4 regions of the Streptomyces lydicamycinicus genome follow, and region 3 is predicted to be linked to each of the others. Evidence: riboswitches for the same ligand, from Rfam matches in the RefSeq annotation. Region 3 holds a riboswitch; each other region holds the start of a gene.

Region 1 (4,626 bases), on a different contig from region 3:
ACCGTCGCCGGGGACGTACGGGGCGCGGGGCGATTGCCTCGCCCGTTCAGCCCCTGCTGCCCTGTCCGGCTGGCAGCGGGCCGTCTTCGTCAGCTGCCGTGGCGGAAGCGCGGGAAGGCGGAGCGGCCGGCGTAGACCGCGGCGTCGTCGAGGATCTCCTCGATGCGCAGCAGCTGGTTGTACTTGGCGACGCGCTCGGAGCGGGCCGGGGCGCCGGTCTTGATCTGGCCGCAGTTGGTGGCGACGGCGAGGTCGGCGATGGTGACGTCCTCGGTCTCACCGGAGCGGTGCGACATCATGCACTTGAAGCCGTTGCGCTGGGCCAGCTCGACGGCGTCCAGGGTCTCGGTCAGCGAGCCGATCTGGTTGACCTTCACCAGCAGCGCGTTGGCGGAGCCCTCCTCGATGCCGCGGGCGAGGCGCTCGGGGTTGGTGACGAACAGGTCGTCGCCGACGAGCTGGACCTTGGCGCCGAGCTTGTCGGTGATGACCTTCCAGCCGGCCCAGTCGTCCTCGAACAGCGGGTCCTCGATGGAGACCAGCGGGTAGGCCGCCACCAGCTCCTCGTAGTACTCGGTCATCTCGGCGGCCGAGCGGTCCTTGCCCTCGAACTGGTACTTGCCGTCCTTGTAGAACTCGGAGGCGGCGACGTCCAGCGCGAGCGCGATGTCCTGGCCGGGGGCGTAACCGGCCTGCTTGATGGCCTCCAGGATGAGGTCGAGGGCCTCACGGTTGGAGCCCAGGTTCGGGGCGAAGCCACCCTCGTCACCGAGACCGGTGGACAGGCCGCGCTCCTTCAGGACCTTCTTGAGGGTGTGGTAGACCTCGGCGCCCCAGCGCAGCGCCTCGGAGAAGGACTCCGCGCCGATCGGGGCGATCATGAACTCCTGGATGTCCACGTTGGAGTCGGCGTGCGAGCCGCCGTTCAGGATGTTCATCATCGGGACGGGCAGCACGTGCGCGTTCGGGCCGCCGAGGTAGCGGAACAGCGGGAGGTCGCTGGCCTCGGAGGCGGCGTGCGCGACGGCGAGGGAGACGCCGAGGATGGCGTTGGCGCCGAGCGAGCCCTTGTTGTCGGTGGCGTCCAGGTCGAACATCGCCTGGTCGATCAGCCGCTGCTCGGTCGCGTCGTAGCCGACGAGCTCCGGGCCGATCTGCTCGATGACGGCCAGGACGGCCTTCTCGACGCCCTTGCCGAGGTAGCGGTTCGGGTCGCCGTCGCGGAGCTCGATGGCCTCGAAGGCGCCGGTGGAGGCGCCGGACGGGACGGCGGCACGGCCGGTGCTGCCGTCGTCGAGGCCGACCTCGACCTCGACCGTGGGATTACCTCGCGAGTCGAGAATTTCGCGGGCTACGACGACGTCGATCGACGGCACGTTGTCTCCTTCGTGGGTGTCTGGCGTTCTGCGCATGAGCCTAACGGCCCCGGGCTCGTCCGCCTGCCCTTGGCCCGCTCCGTGGGACGGAACACCCCCGAAAACCTGCCCAAAGGCCCAGTTCGCGGGACGTTTGGCACATTGTTCGCCGAAGGGGAAACGTGGCGGAACAGTGCCGGTCAGCGGCCTGCCGGCGGCCGGGGGGCTTGGGAGCGGTCCGGGACACGAGAAGCCCCGCCACGGCGCGCTGGGGGGAAGGGCGCGCCGTGACGGGGCGGTCTCACGGAGGAAAGAGGGGCCCGCCGCTCGGGCCCTCAGGAGCCCCGGTGAGCTCCGGCTCAGACGTTGAGCTGCTGACCCGGGATGATCAGGTTCGGGTTGCCGCCGATGACCGACTTGTTGGCCTTGTAGACGGACTTCCAGTCGGTGCCGTGGGCCTTGGCGATCTTGGCGAGGGTGTCGCCCGCCTTGACGGTGTAGTTGCCGTGACCGGTGGACTTGCGCTCGGCGGACCGCGAGGCACGGTCCTCGGACGGGGCCTTCTTGGCCTCCGGCTCGGCCGACTCCTGCTTCGGCGCGGACTTGGTCTGCGTGGAGGTGTCGACGTCGGGGGACGGACCACCGGCGGTCAGGTTGCCCGCACCGGCGCAGGACCAGGCGCCCGGGCCCTGGATGGCGAGGAGCTTCTCGGCGGCGGCGATCTGCTGGGCCTTGCTGGCCAGGTCGGCGCGCGGCGCGTACTGGGTGCCACCGGCGGCGGCCCAGCTGGAGTTGGAGAACTGGAGGCCACCGTAGTAGCCGTTACCGGTGTTGATCGACCAGTTGCCGCCGGACTCGCACTGGGCGACCTTGTCCCAGGTGGCGACGGAGGCGGCGGAGGCGGAGGTGGCGCCCATCAGCGGCACGGCCACGGCGGCACCGGCGACACCGGCGAGGGTGGCGACGCGGACGGCCTTGGAGGGACGACGGTGCTTGCCCTTGAAGATCAGCATGGTTCGTTCGTTTCCTCACCGACGCCTGCGAGGTGAGCTGTCGGGTTCGGACTGATGAGTCGCCCGGCCGTGTGCGCAGGACGCACGTGGCTTCACCCCAAGCCGGTTGACCCGTTTTCACGGGCGGGGCCGGCACAAATCCTGGGTCCCCCGCTCCTGCCTTCGGCGCTTGCGCGTCAAGTGCCTTCGACCACCGGCAGGATTCGGCGTGTGATCGAAGGGCCCGCTTTGGCGAGCGATCCTGACGTTAAGCAGTAATGCCCTTGGGGTTCAAACCCCACCATCTGAACCAAGTTGACCGTTTTTGATCACGGGTTGGTTACATATCCGCAGGTGAGGCCCGGTATGCCGGTGTTGCGCAGACCGGACCCCACCGGAGTCAACGAGACCCTTGTCTCACTTTCCCAAAAGAGGGCGAAGGGTGCCGAACTACCCCGCGTTCCGCCCGAGATCGAGCTGCTGGCCGGGCTGGATCAGGTCCGCGTCGGACCCGATGACGCCCTCGTTGCGGTCGTACAGCGCGCTCCATCCCCCGGGCAGCCGGTGAGCCACGGCGATGGCTGACAGGCTGTCACCCGGGCGCACCGTGTAGTCGCCGTCGGCCGCCGGGCCCGTACGGTGCGCGTCGTCGCCCCGCGAGGCGTGCCGGCCGCCGGACCTGCCGTCGTCGCTGCCCTTGGCGCCCTCGTCGCCCGCCTCGCCGCGGTGCTTGCCCTTGGTGGGCACCTTGTGCGGCGTGCCGGTGCTGTCCGTACGGCTGCCGTCCTCGGACGGGTCCGTGGAGGGGCTGCCGGACGGGTCGTCCTCGGACGGGTCGGCGGACCGCGACGGGTCGTCGTCCCGGTCGCCGGGCGTCGCCGGGTCGGACGGCTCCGGGCTCGTGGACGCGTCGCCGGGCTCGCCGGAGTCCGAGGGGTCGGGCGAGGGCGTCGCGTCGGACGGCCGCCTGTCCGCGTCGCCGTGCTCGTCGCGCGGCGCGTCGTCCTGCCCGGCGGAGTCCCCGTCGTCGTGCGACCGGGACGAACCGGAGGTGTCCCAGGGGTCGAGGGAGCCCTGGGAGTCCGACGGGTCGGGTGCGGGGGTGCTGGTGCTGCCCGGGTCGACATCCGGGGCCTTGCCGTCGCCGGTCAGCCCCGCGTTCACGGCGCAGCTCGGCCAGGCGTCCGGCCCGCGGTCGTCGAGGATCGACTCGGCCACGGCGATCTGCTGGGAGCGACTGGCGTAGTCGGGCCGCGAGGCGTAGGCCGAGCCGCCGTAGTTGTCCCACATCTCCTGGGTCAGCTGGAGGCCGCCGTAGTAGCCGTTGCCCGAGGCGGCGCTCCACACGCCGGCGCTCTCGCACTGGGCGACCTTGTCCCAGGTCGCGGTGTCGGCGGCGTGTGCGCCGCTCGCCCCGAGGAGGGGGAGGGCGAAGCCGGCGCCGGTCACTCCCGCCGTGACAAAGATGGCCGGTGCCTGACGGGGGCGACGATGTCGGCCGTTCCCGGAACGCATGCGGATGCCTTTCGCGCGGCGGTTGAGTTGTTCGACGAGCTCTTCGAGCTGCTCGACGGAGCCTCCGGCCGGCCGACGCACGCGAGCGGCACCGTTACACCGGTCCCCCACATCACCGCTTCGACCGATCGAGTGAAGCCAGTCGATCGTCGGGTCGAAAGGTAGCCGGGGTCTCGGGTAGTCACAAGTCGGTGTAGTGCGGATCACGTAATGGTCACGCGGTTGACTCTGCGTCACATTTTGTCTTGTCGCTGGTCAGGGCCGATCCGGAGTGAACTCCACCGGAAGTGAACGCAGTCCGCGCATGATGAGTCCGCCGCGCCAGCGCAAATCATCCGGTTCCACCGCAAGCCGGATGTCCGGGAGCCGGGTCAGCAGGGTCGCCAGCGCGGTCTGTCCTTCGAGCCGGGCGAGCGGCGCGCCCAGGCAGTAGTGGATGCCGTGCCCGTATCCCAGATGCTGGTTGTCACGCCGGGTCAGATCGAGCACATCCGGCTCGTCGAAGCGTGCCGGATCGCGGTCGGCGGCGGCCAGCACCACCAGGACCGGGTCCCCCTCGGCGATCCGCTGCCCGCCGAGCGTCAGCTCCTCGGTCGCGAACCGCCAGGTCGCCAGCTCCACGGGGCCGTCGTAGCGGAGCAGTTCCTCGATGCCGGTGGCGAGCAGCTCGGTGTCGCCCGCCGCGATCGACTTCTGGAGCAGCTCCCGCTGGGCGGGGTGGCGCAGCAGCGCGTAGATGCCGTTGCCGATGAGGTTGACGGTGG
Region 2 (4,626 bases), on a different contig from region 3:
GCAACCGATAACCGGGATCAGCGGCGAACGCCATCCGGGGTACTCCGAAAAAGCGCACACCATTAAGCGCACGCGACGCCGATGAAAATCGGCATGCCAAATGCAGGCTCGGATTCGAATAACGCACCGCCACGCGCCACGGCTGCCGATTTCGCGCCTCTTTGTATACGGGGCGATTGTTAAGGGCGGACGCGTGCCGTGTTGACGGGCCGTTTCGGATCCCTCACCTCGGGGGCGGCGGGGCGCCGCAGCCGGTAGACCGGAAGCGAGCGCTCGACATGAGCCGCCATCAGGGCGCGCGCCCGTTCCGCGTCTCCCCGCGCCACCGCGTCCAGCACCGCGCCGTGTTCGTCCCAGGACTCGCCGGGCCGGGACGGCAGTTCCACCGTGTACATCCACTCGATCTTGCGCCGCAGCTGGGTCAGCAGCGCCGTCAGGCTGGGGCTGCCGACCGCCTGGGCGAGCGTTTCGTGGAACCAGCCGTCCAGTTGGCGCAGATCCGCGGGGTTGCCGTGACGGGCCCGCTCGCGGCCGAGGCGTACCAGGCCGCGGAGCACCTTGAGGTGGGCCGGGCTGCGGCGGGCGGCCGCGCGGGCGGCGCCCAGCGGCTCCAACAGGGCCCGGATGTCCAGGAGATCGGCGGCTTCCTGCTCGGTGGGTTCGGCGACGCAGGCGCCCGCGTGGTGGCGTGTGGTGACGAAGCCCTCGGACTGAAGGGTGCGCAGCGCTTCGCGCACCGGCACTCTGGAGACACCGTAACGGGCCGCCAGGATCTCCTCGATCAGCCGGCTCCCCGGCGCCAGCGCACCGGAGACAATGTCGTCGCGAATCGCCGTGCACACCGCATGCGCGGAAATATGGCCTCGCATCTTCCGTGCCTCCGCCGTAATCCCCTGGAAACGCCGCCGGTCGGCGGCTTTTCCGTGACTCTATTCGACCGGCACGGCTTTTCCGACGGCGCCTGGTTATTCATGGATAATTTTTGGCCGGAAGTAGCGGGCCGTCAGCGCAACCCGTGCGCGCTCGCCGCCCTCCGGATACGCCGGAGCCCCGGCCGTGGGACCGGGGCTCCGAAGGACGCTCGGCGTGTGGTGCTGGCCAGTGGGGGGGCGCGGCACCGACAGGGCGCGGGATCAGACGTTGACGCCGTGCCCGCGCAGGTAGGCGACCGGGTCGATGTCCGAGCCGTAGTCGGCGCCGGTGCGGGCCTCGAAGTGCAGGTGCGGGCCGGTGACGTTGCCAGTGGCGCCGGAGAGGCCGATCTGCTGGCCCGGGGTGACCTGCTGGCCGACCGAGACACCGAGCGACGACAGATGGCCGTACTGGGTGTACGTGCCGTCGTTCATCTTGATCACGATGTTGTTGCCGTACGAGCCGCCCCAGCCGGCCTCGACGACGGTGCCCGAGCCGACCGCGTGGACGCTGGTGCCGGAGGCGGCGTGGAAGTCGATGCCGGTGTGGCTGCCGGAGGACCACAGGCCGCTGGAGGCCTTGTAGGAGGTGGAGACGTAGGAGTCGGCAATCGGGGCGACAAAGGCGTTGAGGCGCTTGCGCTCCGCGTCGCGGGCGGCGCGCACCTTGGCCTCGTGGGCGGCCTTGGCCTTCTTCTTCGCCGCCTCGGCACGCCGCTTGGCCTCGTCGGCCTGCTTCTTGGCGACGGCCTCGGCCTTCGCCCTCGCCGCGGCGATCTCCGCGTCGGCCTGCTGCGCGTCGGCCTGGGCCTCGACCCGGCTGGCGAGCTCGTCCCCCAGCACGACGGCCTGCTGGAGCCCGGTGTCGTGCGGGCGTGCCTCGTCCGTCGCGGCCAGCGCCGGCGAGGCCACGGAAGCGACCACACCACCGGCCGCGAGGGTGGCTATGCCGGCGATGTTGCGGCCCGTCTTGACGGGACGGCTCGTGCGACGGTGCTTCCCGGTGGCACGGATGAACGCCATGTGCTGGCTTGTCCTTTCCCTCCTTCTCGCCTACCGGGTTAGCTGACGGGTTCGGAGCAGGAAGGTCTCCTACGGACTCCTCGGAGAGGAGTCCGATTCACCCCAAGGGACATATGGGTCCCCGGCTCCCCTGGCTCGCGCCGTACGGGGACTCGGCGATGGCTGCCCGGTGCCACTGTTGTGGCGGACTTGTGACGAACAGCCGGACTGACGCTAAACGGGGCAACTTTCAATCGGCAAACAGATCAGCTTTTTTGTGCGGGATGCCACAAGAACCGGGGCACCAGCCGCGATAAACCGGACATACGGCGGCTCCCGTGGCCGAAAAGCACCACGGGAGCCGCATGTCGATATATGACCTTCCGTCACCCCGGCCGGACTAGCCGCTGACGACGGTCACCTCTCCGATGCCCAGCGCCTTGACCGGTTCGGCGATCTGTGCCGCATCGCCCACCAGGACCGTCACCAGCCGGTCCACGGGGAAGGCGTTGACCGCCGCCGCGGTCGCCTCGACCGTGCCGGTCTCCGCGAGGCGGGCGTACAGCTGCGCCTGGAAGTCGTCCGGCAGCTGCTGCTCCACCTGGTCGGCGAGGGTGCCCGCGACAGCCGCCGCGGTCTCGTACTTCAGCGGCGCGACCCCGACGAGGTTCTGCACGGCGACATCCCGCTCCTCGTCCGTCAGCCCCTCTGCCGCGAGGGTGCGCAGCACCTTCCACAGGTCCTCGAGCGCCGGGCCGGTGGAGCCGGTGTCCACCGAGCCGCTGATGGCGAGCAGCGCGGCGCCCGTGGAGCCCTCCGGGGAGCTGGGGGCGGTGGAGCGCAAGACCTGGCCGAAGGCCCGCACCCCGTAGGTGTAGCCCTTCTCCTCCCGCAGCACGCGGTCCAGACGGGAGGTGAGGGTGCCGCCCAGGCAGTACGTGCCGAGGACCTGCGCGGGCCACACCCGGTCGTGCCGGTCGGCACCGATACGGCCGATGAGCAGCTGTGTCTGGACGGCCCCGGGGCGGTCCACGATCACCACCCGGCCGGTGTCGTCGGCGACGATCGGCGCGGCCGTCAGCGGCTCAGCCGTGGAGCCGGTCCAGGCGCCGAGGGTGCCGGCGAGCGCCGCGTCGAGGTCGACGCCGGTGAGGTCACCGACCACTACGGCGGTGGCCGTGGCGGGCCGTACATGGGCGTCGTAGAAGGCACGGACGGCCGCGGCGTCGATACGCGCGACGGTCTCCTCGGTGCCCTGCCGGGGCCGCGACATGCGGGCGGTGGCCGGGAACAGCTCCTTGGACAGCGACATCGCGGCGCGGCGGGCCGGGTTGGCGAGCTCGTGCGGAATCTCGTCGAGGCGGTTGCGGACCAGCCGCTCGACCTCGCTCTCCGGGAAGGCGGGCGCCCGCAGCGCGTCGGCGAGCAGGCCGAGCGCACGGTTCAGCCGGGACACCGGCACCTCGAGGGAGACCCGTACACCGGGGTGGTCGGCGTGCGCGTCCAGGGTGGCGCCGCAGCGTTCCAGCTCGGCGGCGAACTCCTCCGCGTCGAGCGTGTCGGTCCCTTCGGACAGCGCACGCGCCATGATCGTGGCGACGCCGTCCAGGCCCTCGGGTTCGGCGTCCAGCGGCGCGACGAGGTTGATCTCGACGGCGACGACCTGCTGGCCGGGACGGTGGCTCGTCAGGAGGGTGAGCCCGTTGGGCAGTTGGCTGCGCTCGGGGGCAGGGAAGGCCCACGGCTTGGGTGCGCCCCCCTGGGGCTGCGGGTGGAAGTCCATGGTGCTCACGGGGGAATCGGCGTGGGTGGTGGCGTCGCTCACTGGTCCGCCTCCCCTTCCTCGGTGTCGGCGGCGTCGGTCGGCTCGGTGGGCTCGTAGACGAGCACCGCGCGGTTGTCGGGGCGCAGCCGGGCCTTGGCGACGGCCTGCACCTCCTCCGGGGTGATGTCCAGCACGCGCTGGACGGCGGTCAGCGCGAGCTGCGGGTCACCGAACAGGACGGCGAAGCGGCACAGTTCGTCGGCGCGGCCGCTGACCGTGGCCAGCCGGTCGAGCCACTCGCGCTCCAGCTGGGCCTGCGCCCGCTCCATCTCTTCCGGCGTCGGCCCCTCGGCGGCGAACCGGGCCAGCTCCTCGTCGACCGCGCGCTCGATGTCGGGAACCTCGACCCCGCCGGACGTCTTCACGTCCAGCCAGCCCAGCGAGGGGGCGCCGGCCAGCCGCAGCAGGCCGAAGCCGGCGGCGACGGCGCTGCGGTCGCGGCGCACCAGCCGGTTGTACAGGCGGGAGGACTCGCCGCCGCCCAGGACGGTCAGCGCCAGGTCACCGGCGTCCGCCTCACGGGTGCCGTCGTGCGGCAGGCGGTAGGCCGCCATCAGGGCGCGGGAGGGTACGTCCTCCTCGACGACCTCGCGCAGCTCGCCGCCGAGGATGTCGGGCAGGGTGCCGTCCCGGGGCGGCTGCTTGCCGTCGTGCGAGGGGATCGAACCGAAGTACTTCTCGATCCAGGCCAGCGTCCGCTCGGGGTCGATGTCGCCGACGACCGACAGGACGGCGTTGTTGGGCGCGTAGTACGTACGGAAGAAGGCCCGCGCGTCCTCCAGGGACGCCGCGTCCAGATCGGCCATCGACCCGATGGGCGTGTGGTGGTACGGGTGGCCCTCGGGGTACGCCATGGCCGTGAGCTTCTCGAAGGCCGTGCCGTAGGGG
Region 3 (4,626 bases):
ACGGTGGCCGTCACTTCCTTCCCTTCGAGCCGCGGGTCCGGCGACGGTCCGTCACGGGGGCAACGGGCCGCCGCCGCACCTCTCGGCGGGGGCGGCCGACGGAACGCCGGTGGGAGACCGGCGAGGCGGGGAGTCGGCCGCCTGAGGGAGGACGCTAAGCCTGGGTGTTGCGGCAGTGAGTGCGCTTGCCCGGCATTGTTCGCTTTCGACCGCGGCGAGTGCGCGGGTGACCGCGGTGCCATGGCCGTACGGCCGGGACCGGCCTGGCCTGACCGAAGCGGCGATAGTGGGCGCCCTGCCCGAAGGGCCGTGCTATACGGCGGCTACGATCCAGCACTATGGACGTAGTAACCAATATCTTCGTCGGCCTGCACATCATCGGTATCGCCTCCCTGCTGGGCGGCTTTCTGACCCAGATGAAGGCGATGAGCGCGGGTACCGCCCGCTTCGTGCCGGCCATGCTGCACGGCGCACTGACGATGCTGGTCACCGGCATCGTGCTGGTCGGTCTCAATCAGGCCCAGGACCACCCGCTGAACAACCTCAAGCTCGGCATCAAGATGGCCGTCCTGGTGGTGATCCTGGCGCTGGTCTACGTCAAGCGGGACGACGAGACGGTCGACAAGCCGCTCTTCGGCGCGGTCGGCGGCCTGACCGTGGCCAACATCTTCATCGCGGTGCTCTGGACCTGACGAGCGCCCCACCACGGCACACCGCGCGGTCCTCGCCTCCGTATCCGGAGGCGACGGCCGCGCGGTGGTGTGGGGGGTGACCGTGGGGGGTGGTCTGGTGGGGGAGCGGGGCGGGCTCAGCCCGGGCGGACGCTCCCGTATATCGGCATGTAGTAGATCGACTCCTCCCGGACGCTGGCGCCCGGCTTCGGAGCGTGCACCATCTTCCCGTCGCCCATGTACATGCCGACGTGGCTGATGTCGTCATAGAAGAAGACCAGGTCGCCGGGCTGAAGATCCTTGGTGGCCACCCGCTGGCCCACCTTGACCTGGTCCCAGGTCGTCCGCGGCAGATCGACGCCCGCCGCCTTCCATGCTGCCTGGGTCAGCCCCGAGCAGTCGTAGGAAGTGGGCCCGGTCGCGCCCCAGACATACGGCTTGCCGATCTGGGCGCGGGCGAAGGCGAGCGCCTTGGCGCCCTTGCTGGAGGCCGAGTCGTCCGTGGAGCCACCACCGGTGGAGCCCCCGGTCGAGCCACCCGTCGAGCCGTCGCCGTCCTGCTGCCGCTGGCGCTCCCGCTCCTGCTGCTTGCGCGCCTCCTCCGCGGCCCGGCGCTTGGCCGCCGCCTCCTTCTGGCGCTCCAGCTCCGCCAGCCGCGCCTTCTCCTGCGCGGTCAGCCGGGACAGCAGCTGCCGGGCCTCGGCCAGCTTGTCCTGGACGGAGCGCTTGGATTCCTTGAGGGAGGCCTGCGACGCCTGCAACCGCTCCAGGCTGCGGGTCGCCTGGGCGCGCTGCTTGGCGGCCGCCGCCTGCTGCTCCTGGTAGTCGGTGACGGCCTGCTTCTGCCGGCCGGTCAGCCGCTCCATGAGGTGGTTGCGGTCGACGAACTGCTGCGGGTCCTTGGCGAGCATCAGCTGCGCCGTCGGGTTCATGCCACCGGTCCGGTACTGCGCCGAGGCGAAGGTGCCCAGCAGGCGCCGGGACTCGTTCATCTTCTCGGCGCGCTTGGCGGAGGCGTCGAGCAGGTCGTCCACGGTGTCGCGCTGGGTCTCGGCGCGCTCCTTGGCGGCGTTGTATTTCTGGGTGGCCACCTCGGCCTGGTGGTAGAGATCGTCGACCTTCTGTTTGACCTCTTCGACGGTGGGCTTGGGCGCCCTGGGGGCCGCGTCGGCGGACTGCGAGAGCAGCGTGACCGAGGCGAGGGCGGCGGTGGTGAGGCCGGCCGCCGTACGACGGCCGGTGGGTGAGGCGAGAACGCTGGTGCGCGGCTTGCGATGCGACGCCAAGACCGGCAACTCCTTCCGTGGACCGCCTACCGGGTTAGCTGTCGGGTTCGGGCGGTGTCGCTGACGGAAGGCTTGCCCTACGGTCCGGACGTCCACTGGCGACGGCCGTACGGATCGATTCACCCCGGTGGTGCTGGTGGGTCCCCGGCTCCGGGTGCCTGAGGGCAGGGCCGGACTCGGCGTCGGCGGCCCGTGCGAACCTGTCGTCCGCGGGGAGGCGGGCTGCCTGAGCGAGGACGTTAGCCAACTCGTGTGGCTCCTGTGAAGGCTGATGTTCGATATGCCCGAAACCTTTTCGTGACCTGAACGCGATGCGGGGGTTGTTGTGGCAGATGTCGGGTTCGGGTAGACGAAGCGCCCCCCAGCCGACGCCTGGCCGCCGGCCGCCTGACCTGGCACTGCGCGCGGGACCGCCCGGAGACGGCCCGCAATCCGCCACTCCGCGGCGGACTGTCAGTGCGGCGGCCTAGACTCGGTGGGCGATGAGCAGCCTCTTTGACGACAGCTTCCTGGCGGACCTCGGCCCCAAGGGCGAGGAGGAGCACCCCCCGCCCCCCGAGGACGAGCACGGCCCGGCCCCGGAGGAGATCCCCGCCGACCTCTTCGGCGGGAGGTTCGACGCGCCCGTGCCCAGGGAGTCGTATTACCGCGACGGCGCCGCCCGCCCCGTCATCGACCCGGCGACGCTGCTGGAGGGGCTCAACGACGAGCAGAAGGCCGCCGTGGTGCACACCGGCGGCCCGCTGCTGATCGTCGCCGGCGCCGGCTCCGGCAAGACCCGGGTGCTCACCCACCGCATCGCGCATCTGCTCGCCGAGCGGCATGTTCACCCGGGCCAGATCCTCGCGATCACGTTCACCAACAAGGCCGCCGGTGAGATGAAGGAGCGCGTCGAGGAACTGGTCGGCCCGCGCGCGAACGCCATGTGGGTCTCCACCTTCCACAGCGCCTGCGTCCGCATCCTGCGCCGCGAGTCCAAGAAGCTGGGCTTCACCTCGTCCTTCTCGATCTACGACGCCGCCGATTCCAAGCGCCTGATGGCCCTGGTCTGCCGCGATCTGGATCTGGACCCCAAGCGCTACCCGCCCAAGTCCTTCAGCGCGAAGATCTCCAACCTCAAGAACGAGCTCATCGACGAGGAGACCTTCGCCGGGACGGCCGCCGACGGCTTCGAGAAGACGCTGGCCGAGGCGTATGCGATGTACCAGGCACGGCTGCGCGAGGCCAACGCCCTGGACTTCGACGACATCATCATGACGACGGTCAATCTGCTCCAGGCCTTCCCGGACGTCGCCGAGCACTACCGCCGCCGCTTCCGTCATGTCCTCGTCGACGAGTACCAGGACACCAACCACGCCCAGTACACCCTCGTACGCGAACTGGTCGGCCCCGCCGAGACCGCCGCCGAGCTCTGCGTCGTCGGTGACGCCGACCAGTCGATCTACGCCTTCCGCGGCGCCACGATCCGCAACATCCTCCAGTTCGAGGAGGACTACCCGGACGCGACCACGATCCTGCTGGAGCAGAACTACCGCTCGTCGCAGACGATCCTGTCCGCCGCCAACGCCGTCATCGAGCGCAACGAGAACCGCCGCCCCAAGAACCTCTGGACGGACGCCGGCGCCGGGCCCAAGATCACCGGCTATGTCGCCGACACCGAGCACGACGAGGCCCAGTTCGTCGCCGACGAGATCGACCGGCTGACGGACGCCAAGGACGCCAGGGCCGGCGATGTCGCCGTCTTCTACCGCACCAACGCCCAGTCCCGTGTCTTCGAAGAGATCTTCATCCGGGTCGGGCTGCCCTACAAGGTCGTCGGCGGTGTGCGCTTCTACGAGCGCAAGGAGGTCCGCGATGTGCTCGCCTATCTGCGGGTGCTCGCCAACCCCGAGGACACCGTCCCGCTGCGCCGCATCCTCAACGTTCCCAAGCGCGGCATCGGCGACCGCGCCGAGGCGATGATCGACGCCCTGTCCCTCCGCGAGAAGATCACCTTCCCGCAGGCGCTGCGCCGGGTCGACGAGGCCTACGGCATGGCGGCCCGCTCCGCCAACGCCGTCAAGCGCTTCAACGTCCTCATGGAGGAGCTACGGACCATCGTCGAGTCCGGCGCCGGCCCCGCCACCATCCTGGAAGCGGTCCTGGAGCGTACGGGCTACCTCGCCGAGCTCCAGGCCTCCACCGACCCGCAGGACGAGACCCGGATCGAGAACCTCCAGGAACTCGCCGCCGTCGCCCTGGAATTCGAGCAGGACCGCGGGGAAGCTGCGACATCAGGGGCTGCCGCCCCGGGGCCCGGCACCCTCTCCGACTTCCTGGAGCAGGTCGCCCTGGTCGCCGACTCCGACCAGATCCCGGACGAGGACGAGGAAGGCAGCGGCGTCATCACCCTCATGACGCTGCACACCGCCAAGGGCCTGGAATTCCCGGTGGTCTTCCTGACCGGCATGGAGGACGGCGTCTTCCCGCACATGCGCTCGCTGGGCCAGACCAAGGAGCTGGAGGAGGAGCGCCGGCTGGCCTATGTCGGCATCACCCGCGCCCGCGAGCGGCTCTATGTCACCCGCTCGACGATGCGCAGCGCCTGGGGCCAGCCCTCGTACAACCCGCCCTCCCGGTTCCTGGAGGAGATCCCGGACGACTACGTGGAGTGGAAGCGGACGGGCCCG
Region 4 (4,626 bases), on a different contig from region 3:
GGTTCGGCGCGGTGGGCGGTGGCGACGGTGTCGAGGGCCTGGAGGACGCGGCGGCCGCGGTCGGTGTCCACGTACTTGGCGGCGCCTCCCGAGCGGGCGCTGTCGACATGGGTCCCCGGGCGGTACTTGCCGGTCAGGAAGCCGGAGGCGAGGGCGTAGTACGGCACGGCGGCCAGGTCGTGGCGGGCGGCGACCTCGGCGAGTTCGCCCTCGTAGGTGTCGCGGGAGACCAGGTTGTAGTGGGGCTGGAGGGCGACATAGCGGGCCAGGCCCTCGCGGGCCGAGCAGGCCAGGGACTCCTCCAGGCGCTGCGCCGAGATGTTGGAGGCGGCGATCTCGCGGACCTTGCCGGCCCGGACGAGGTCGTCGAGGGCGGTGAGGAACTCCGGGACCTCGACCGACTCGTCGTCGTAGTGGGTGTAGTAGAGGTCGATGTAGTCGGTGCGCAGACGGGTCAGCGAGGCGTCGACCGCGGACTTGATGGTGGCGGGGGACAGGCCCTTGTAACCGGGGAGGGCGCCGACCTTGGTGGCGATGACGACCTCGGAGCGATTGCCGCGGGAGGCCAGCCAGTTGCCGATGACGGTCTCGGATTCGCCGCCCTCGTTGCCGGGGACCCAGTACGAGTAGGCGTCGGCGGTGTCGATGAAATTGCCGCCGCCCGCCACATACGCGTCGAGCACGGCGAAGGACGTCGCTTCGTCGGCCGTCCAGCCGAAGACATTGCCCCCGAGGGACAGCGGGGAGACGGAGAGCGAGCCGAGGGGCCTGCGGCCGAGGGGGCTTCGGGGGCCGGGATTGCCTGCGATGTCTGGAGCGCTGTGTGCGGCGGTCATACGTTGTTGCAGCGTCGGGGGAAGAGGAGTTATTCCGTCCTCTTCCCCCGGTGCGCGTACAGGCAACTCCCGTCAGATGCACACCGATTGAGGTCGGTGTTCAGGCACCCATGTCGCCGCTCATGCGTTGAGGCCGTCGATCATGCGCCCATGTAGCCGCTCATACGTTGAGGCCATCGGCCATGCACGGTCCCCGTCGGTCACGCACACACGCCGTCCGTCACACGCTGAGCCCATGATCGCGCAGCCACGGCATCGGGTCGATCGGGTCGCCGGCGTCGGGGCGCACCTCCAGGTGGAGGTGGGGGCCGGTGACGTTGCCGGTGGCGCCGACGCGGCCGATGACGTCGCCGGTGTTGACCTTGCCGGAGGTCTTCACCATCGAGGACAGGTGGCAGAACCAGAGTTCGGTGCCGTCGTCGAGGGTGAGGACGATGCGGTAGCCGTAAGAGCCCGCCCAGCCGGCCTGGGTGATGGTGCCGGAGTGCACCGCCTTGACGGGGGTGCCGGTCGGCGCGGCGAAGTCCTGTCCGGTGTGGTCGGCGGCCCAGCGGTCGCCGGCCTGGCCGAAGCTGGCGGTGAGCGTGTAGGAGGACACGGGGGCGATGAAGCTCTTCGCCAGTTCGGCGAGGCGCTCGGCCTCCGCCTTCCGCCGGGCCGCTTCCTCCGCCTTGCGCTTGGCCTCCATCTCGGCCGCCTTCTTGGCTGCTGCGGCCTTTTCGGCCGACTTCTGGTGGGCGGCGGCTTCCGTTGCGGCCTGCTGGACAGCGGCCTTTTCGGCGGCGTCGCGGGCCTCCTGCTCGGCGCTGCCCTGCTGCGCGTCGGCCTGCTGGAGGATGCGGCTGCGCAGCGCCTCACCGGCGCCCGCGGCGTTACCCGTGTCCGCGCCCGTCCGCGTGGAAGCGACAGTGGCCGCGCCGTCGGCGGGAGCCGAGGCGGCGTCGGTGGCCGCGGAGTCCTCGTCGGATATCAGCTCGCCGATGCCGGGAAGCTCCTTGGCGTCCGGCAGCTTCTCGGAGAGGTCGTCGGCCATGCCGCCGATGTCGGGCATCGAGATCGGCACCGGCGGACGGTCCTCGGCCGAGGCCATTCCGCTCGCACCGACCGCCGCGATGACTCCGACACCCAGGACGGTGCCGCTGCGGGCGAATCCACCGCCGCGCTGCTTGGCGACGCGGTGCTTGCCTCGAACGGAACGGGTGGATTCCTCGGTGGGATTCCATTCCTCCCACGGTCCGTCGCCGTCATCGACGCCGGGGCCGGCGAAGGCACCTCGGTCATCGAGCGCGTAGGCGGTCGGGTCCTCGGGGGTAGGCCTGTTGGACGCCACGGGGGCGCACTCCTTTCCTTCCTTCTCGCCTACCGGGTTAGCTGACGGGTTCGGAGCAGGAAGGTCTCCTACGGACGCCCGCTGGCGGAGGGCGTCCGATTCACCCCAAGGAAGTGGTTCCCCGGTTCCCTTGGTGCAGTTCGAAGTGCTTGGGGGTGCGTGAAAAGCGCGTGCGGGATTCGGCGTCGGCGCGCGGTGCCGCCTCGGGCGACGGCTGGGACGACCGCGCTGCGTTATCGGACAGTAATAGAGACGGCGACCGAATTCCAAGCGTTCCCACGAATCCGTATGCGCTCCGCACGAGCTGCCGCGCGGTCTTTTCGGCCAGCAGGGCAGCAATCCGGGCGAGTTGGCCCGCCACCCCTAAACGATCTCGCGCGGATTGTGTGCCAGTCGTTATGCGCAGGGGTGCCCCTCAGCTACGGAGGGTGAGAGCAGTAACGTCGGATCATGGTCGTCAACGTCGGGAACACCGGGAACGCCGGACGGGCTGCCGGTTACGCGTGGGGAGTGGCGGAGCGGTACCGGGAGTTCTCCTGGCGGGAGGCGCGCGGCCGGTCCGACGCGCACGAGGAGCTGAGCGCGCGGATCAGCCAGGACCCGGAGTTCTGCGATCTGCTGTCCGGTTCGCTGCCCGCCGGCAGCAAACAGCAGCCGGACCTCCTGCTCGCCGCCGTCCGCTATCTCGACGGCCCGCACGCCGAAATGGGCCCGCGCGGTGCGGCCGCGTACGGGCGCTGGCGCGAGTGGACGATCCGGCACTGGGACGAGGTGCGCGCGGTGATCATGCAGCGCGCCACCCAGACCAACGAACCGGCCCGCTGCGCCACCCTGCTGCCGCTGCTCGCCCGTCTGCCGCAGCCGCTGGCGCTGCTGGAGGCCGGCACGTCGGCGGGGCTGTGTCTGCACCCCGACCGCTATCGCTATCGGTACGAGGCCGCAGGCGAGGACGGGCCGCGCCGCCGGGCCGAGCTGGGGGCGCCGGAGAGCCCGCTGGTGTTCACCTGCCGTACGGGAGGGGCGGCCGACGAGCTGCCCGAACGGCTGCCGCAGATCGTCTGGCGGGCCGGCATCGACCTCGACCCGCTCGATCCGGTCGACGAACCGGACGATCTGCGCTGGCTCCAGGCGCTCGTATGGCCGGGTGACGGGGAGCGTGCGGCACGGCTGTCCGCGGCCGTTGACACGGTGCGGCCGGCGCCGCGGCCGCGGATGGTACGCGGCGACCTGATCGACGAGCTGCCCGCGCTCGCCGCCGAGGCACCGCCCGAGGCGACGCTGGTCATCTTCCACAGCGCCGTGCTGCCCTATCTCCCGCCCGCCCGCCGCGAGGAGTTCGCCCGTCTCGTACGGTCGCTGCTCGCCGGGCGGCCCGGCGGCGGCCACTGGATCTCCAACGAGCACCACTCCGTGCTGCCGTGGATCACCGACTCCGCACCCCACTCGCCCCGCCCGGACGACGCCCTGCACCTGACCCTCGCGCTCGACGGACACCCGGTCGCGCTCACCGGCCCGCATGGCCAGAGCCTGCACAGCCTCTCCGGCGCGAGGGGCACGCCGGGGCGCTGAGCGGGGCCGGGGGGCGGATGCGCTCCCCGGCTCCCGTACGGCCCGCCGTACGCCCGCCCGTCCCCCCTACGCGGGTCCCGCCCCCATAGGCCCCCGCCCGCCAAGCCCTCCTACGGGCCACCGCCTACACCCCCATAGGCCGCTGCACCGCCAGCAGTGCCATGTCGTCGGCCGACGCACCGCCCGTATGCCGTGCCACATCCTCAACCACGGTGTCCACGAGGACGTCCGGGCCGGGGAACCGGCAGCCGCGCAGTTTGCCCGACGGGTTGTAGTAGCGGCCGAGCAGGTCCCGGGCACCGGTCACACCGTCGGTGAAGAAGAGCAGCAGGGCCCCGGCCGGGAAGAACGTCTCGTCCGGCCGGTCCGGCCGGTGTGCCATCTCGCCCAGCCCGAGGGGCGGCGCCGGTGCCCCCGGCAGCAGCTCGCGCAGCCCGCCGTCCGGGGTGAGCAGCAGCGGCGAGGGGTGGCCCCGGTTGAGCACACGCAGCACGGACGGCCCGTTGGCGGGGATCTCGGCCAGGACGGCAGTGGTGAAGCCCTCGGTCTGCTCCACCCCGTCGCGCCGCCCGCCCTCCCGCCGCAGCGCCCGCTCCAGCCGGCCCGCCACCGCCTCCAGGGTGCGCTCCTGTTCCGCCGCCTCACGGAAGGCGCCGATGACGATCACCGCGGTCCGCACCGCGTCCAGCCCCTTGCCCCGTACGTCCCCGACGAGCAGCCGTACGCCGTGCGGGGTCTCCTGCACCGCATAGAGGTCGCCACCGCTCCGGTCCGCCGCCCGCGCGCCCACATAGCGGGCGGCGATGGCGAGCCCGGCGAGCCGTTCGGGCGGCGTGGGCAGGACGGCGCGCTGGGCGGCCGCCGAGACGTCCCGTAGGGAGGCCGGGCGGA

Evidence for each region. Region 3 has a riboswitch for cyclic di-AMP ahead of TU31_RS01085 (C40 family peptidase). Riboswitches for the same ligand answer to the same signal wherever they lie in the genome.
Region 1: linked by a shared signal. The riboswitch ahead of TU31_RS19895 (transglycosylase family protein) and the one ahead of TU31_RS01085 (C40 family peptidase) in region 3 are both predicted to bind cyclic di-AMP.
Region 2: linked by a shared signal. The riboswitch ahead of TU31_RS28920 (M23 family metallopeptidase) and the one ahead of TU31_RS01085 (C40 family peptidase) in region 3 are both predicted to bind cyclic di-AMP.
Region 4: linked by a shared signal. The riboswitch ahead of TU31_RS09170 (M23 family metallopeptidase) and the one ahead of TU31_RS01085 (C40 family peptidase) in region 3 are both predicted to bind cyclic di-AMP.

What each region holds. Positions count from the first base shown of each region.
Region 1 covers NZ_BBNO01000005.1:498,783-503,408, reverse strand. The annotation lists gene eno (phosphopyruvate hydratase) at 90-1,412, opposite strand; gene TU31_RS19895 (transglycosylase family protein) at 1,715-2,368, opposite strand; cyclic di-AMP (ydaO/yuaA leader) riboswitch at 2,376-2,546, opposite strand; gene TU31_RS19890 (transglycosylase family protein) at 2,798-3,862, opposite strand; gene TU31_RS19885 (cytochrome P450 family protein) at 4,118-4,626, opposite strand, start outside.
Region 2 covers NZ_BBNO01000008.1:605,959-610,584, forward strand. The annotation lists gene TU31_RS28915 (GntR family transcriptional regulator) at 180-869, opposite strand; gene TU31_RS28920 (M23 family metallopeptidase) at 1,134-1,934, opposite strand; cyclic di-AMP (ydaO/yuaA leader) riboswitch at 1,947-2,102, opposite strand; gene TU31_RS28925 (M16 family metallopeptidase) at 2,314-3,696, opposite strand; gene TU31_RS28930 (M16 family metallopeptidase) at 3,735-4,626, opposite strand, start outside.
Region 3 covers NZ_BBNO01000001.1:247,764-252,389, forward strand. The annotation lists gene TU31_RS01075 (C40 family peptidase) at 1-14, opposite strand, end outside; gene TU31_RS01080 (hypothetical protein) at 339-692, shown strand; gene TU31_RS01085 (C40 family peptidase) at 809-1,957, opposite strand; cyclic di-AMP (ydaO/yuaA leader) riboswitch at 1,965-2,149, opposite strand; gene pcrA (DNA helicase PcrA) at 2,440-4,626, shown strand, end outside.
Region 4 covers NZ_BBNO01000002.1:838,676-843,301, reverse strand. The annotation lists gene TU31_RS09175 (aldo/keto reductase) at 1-836, opposite strand, end outside; gene TU31_RS09170 (M23 family metallopeptidase) at 1,057-2,166, opposite strand; cyclic di-AMP (ydaO/yuaA leader) riboswitch at 2,178-2,332, opposite strand; gene TU31_RS09165 (DUF2332 domain-containing protein) at 2,617-3,735, shown strand; gene TU31_RS09160 (PP2C family protein-serine/threonine phosphatase) at 3,860-4,626, opposite strand, start outside.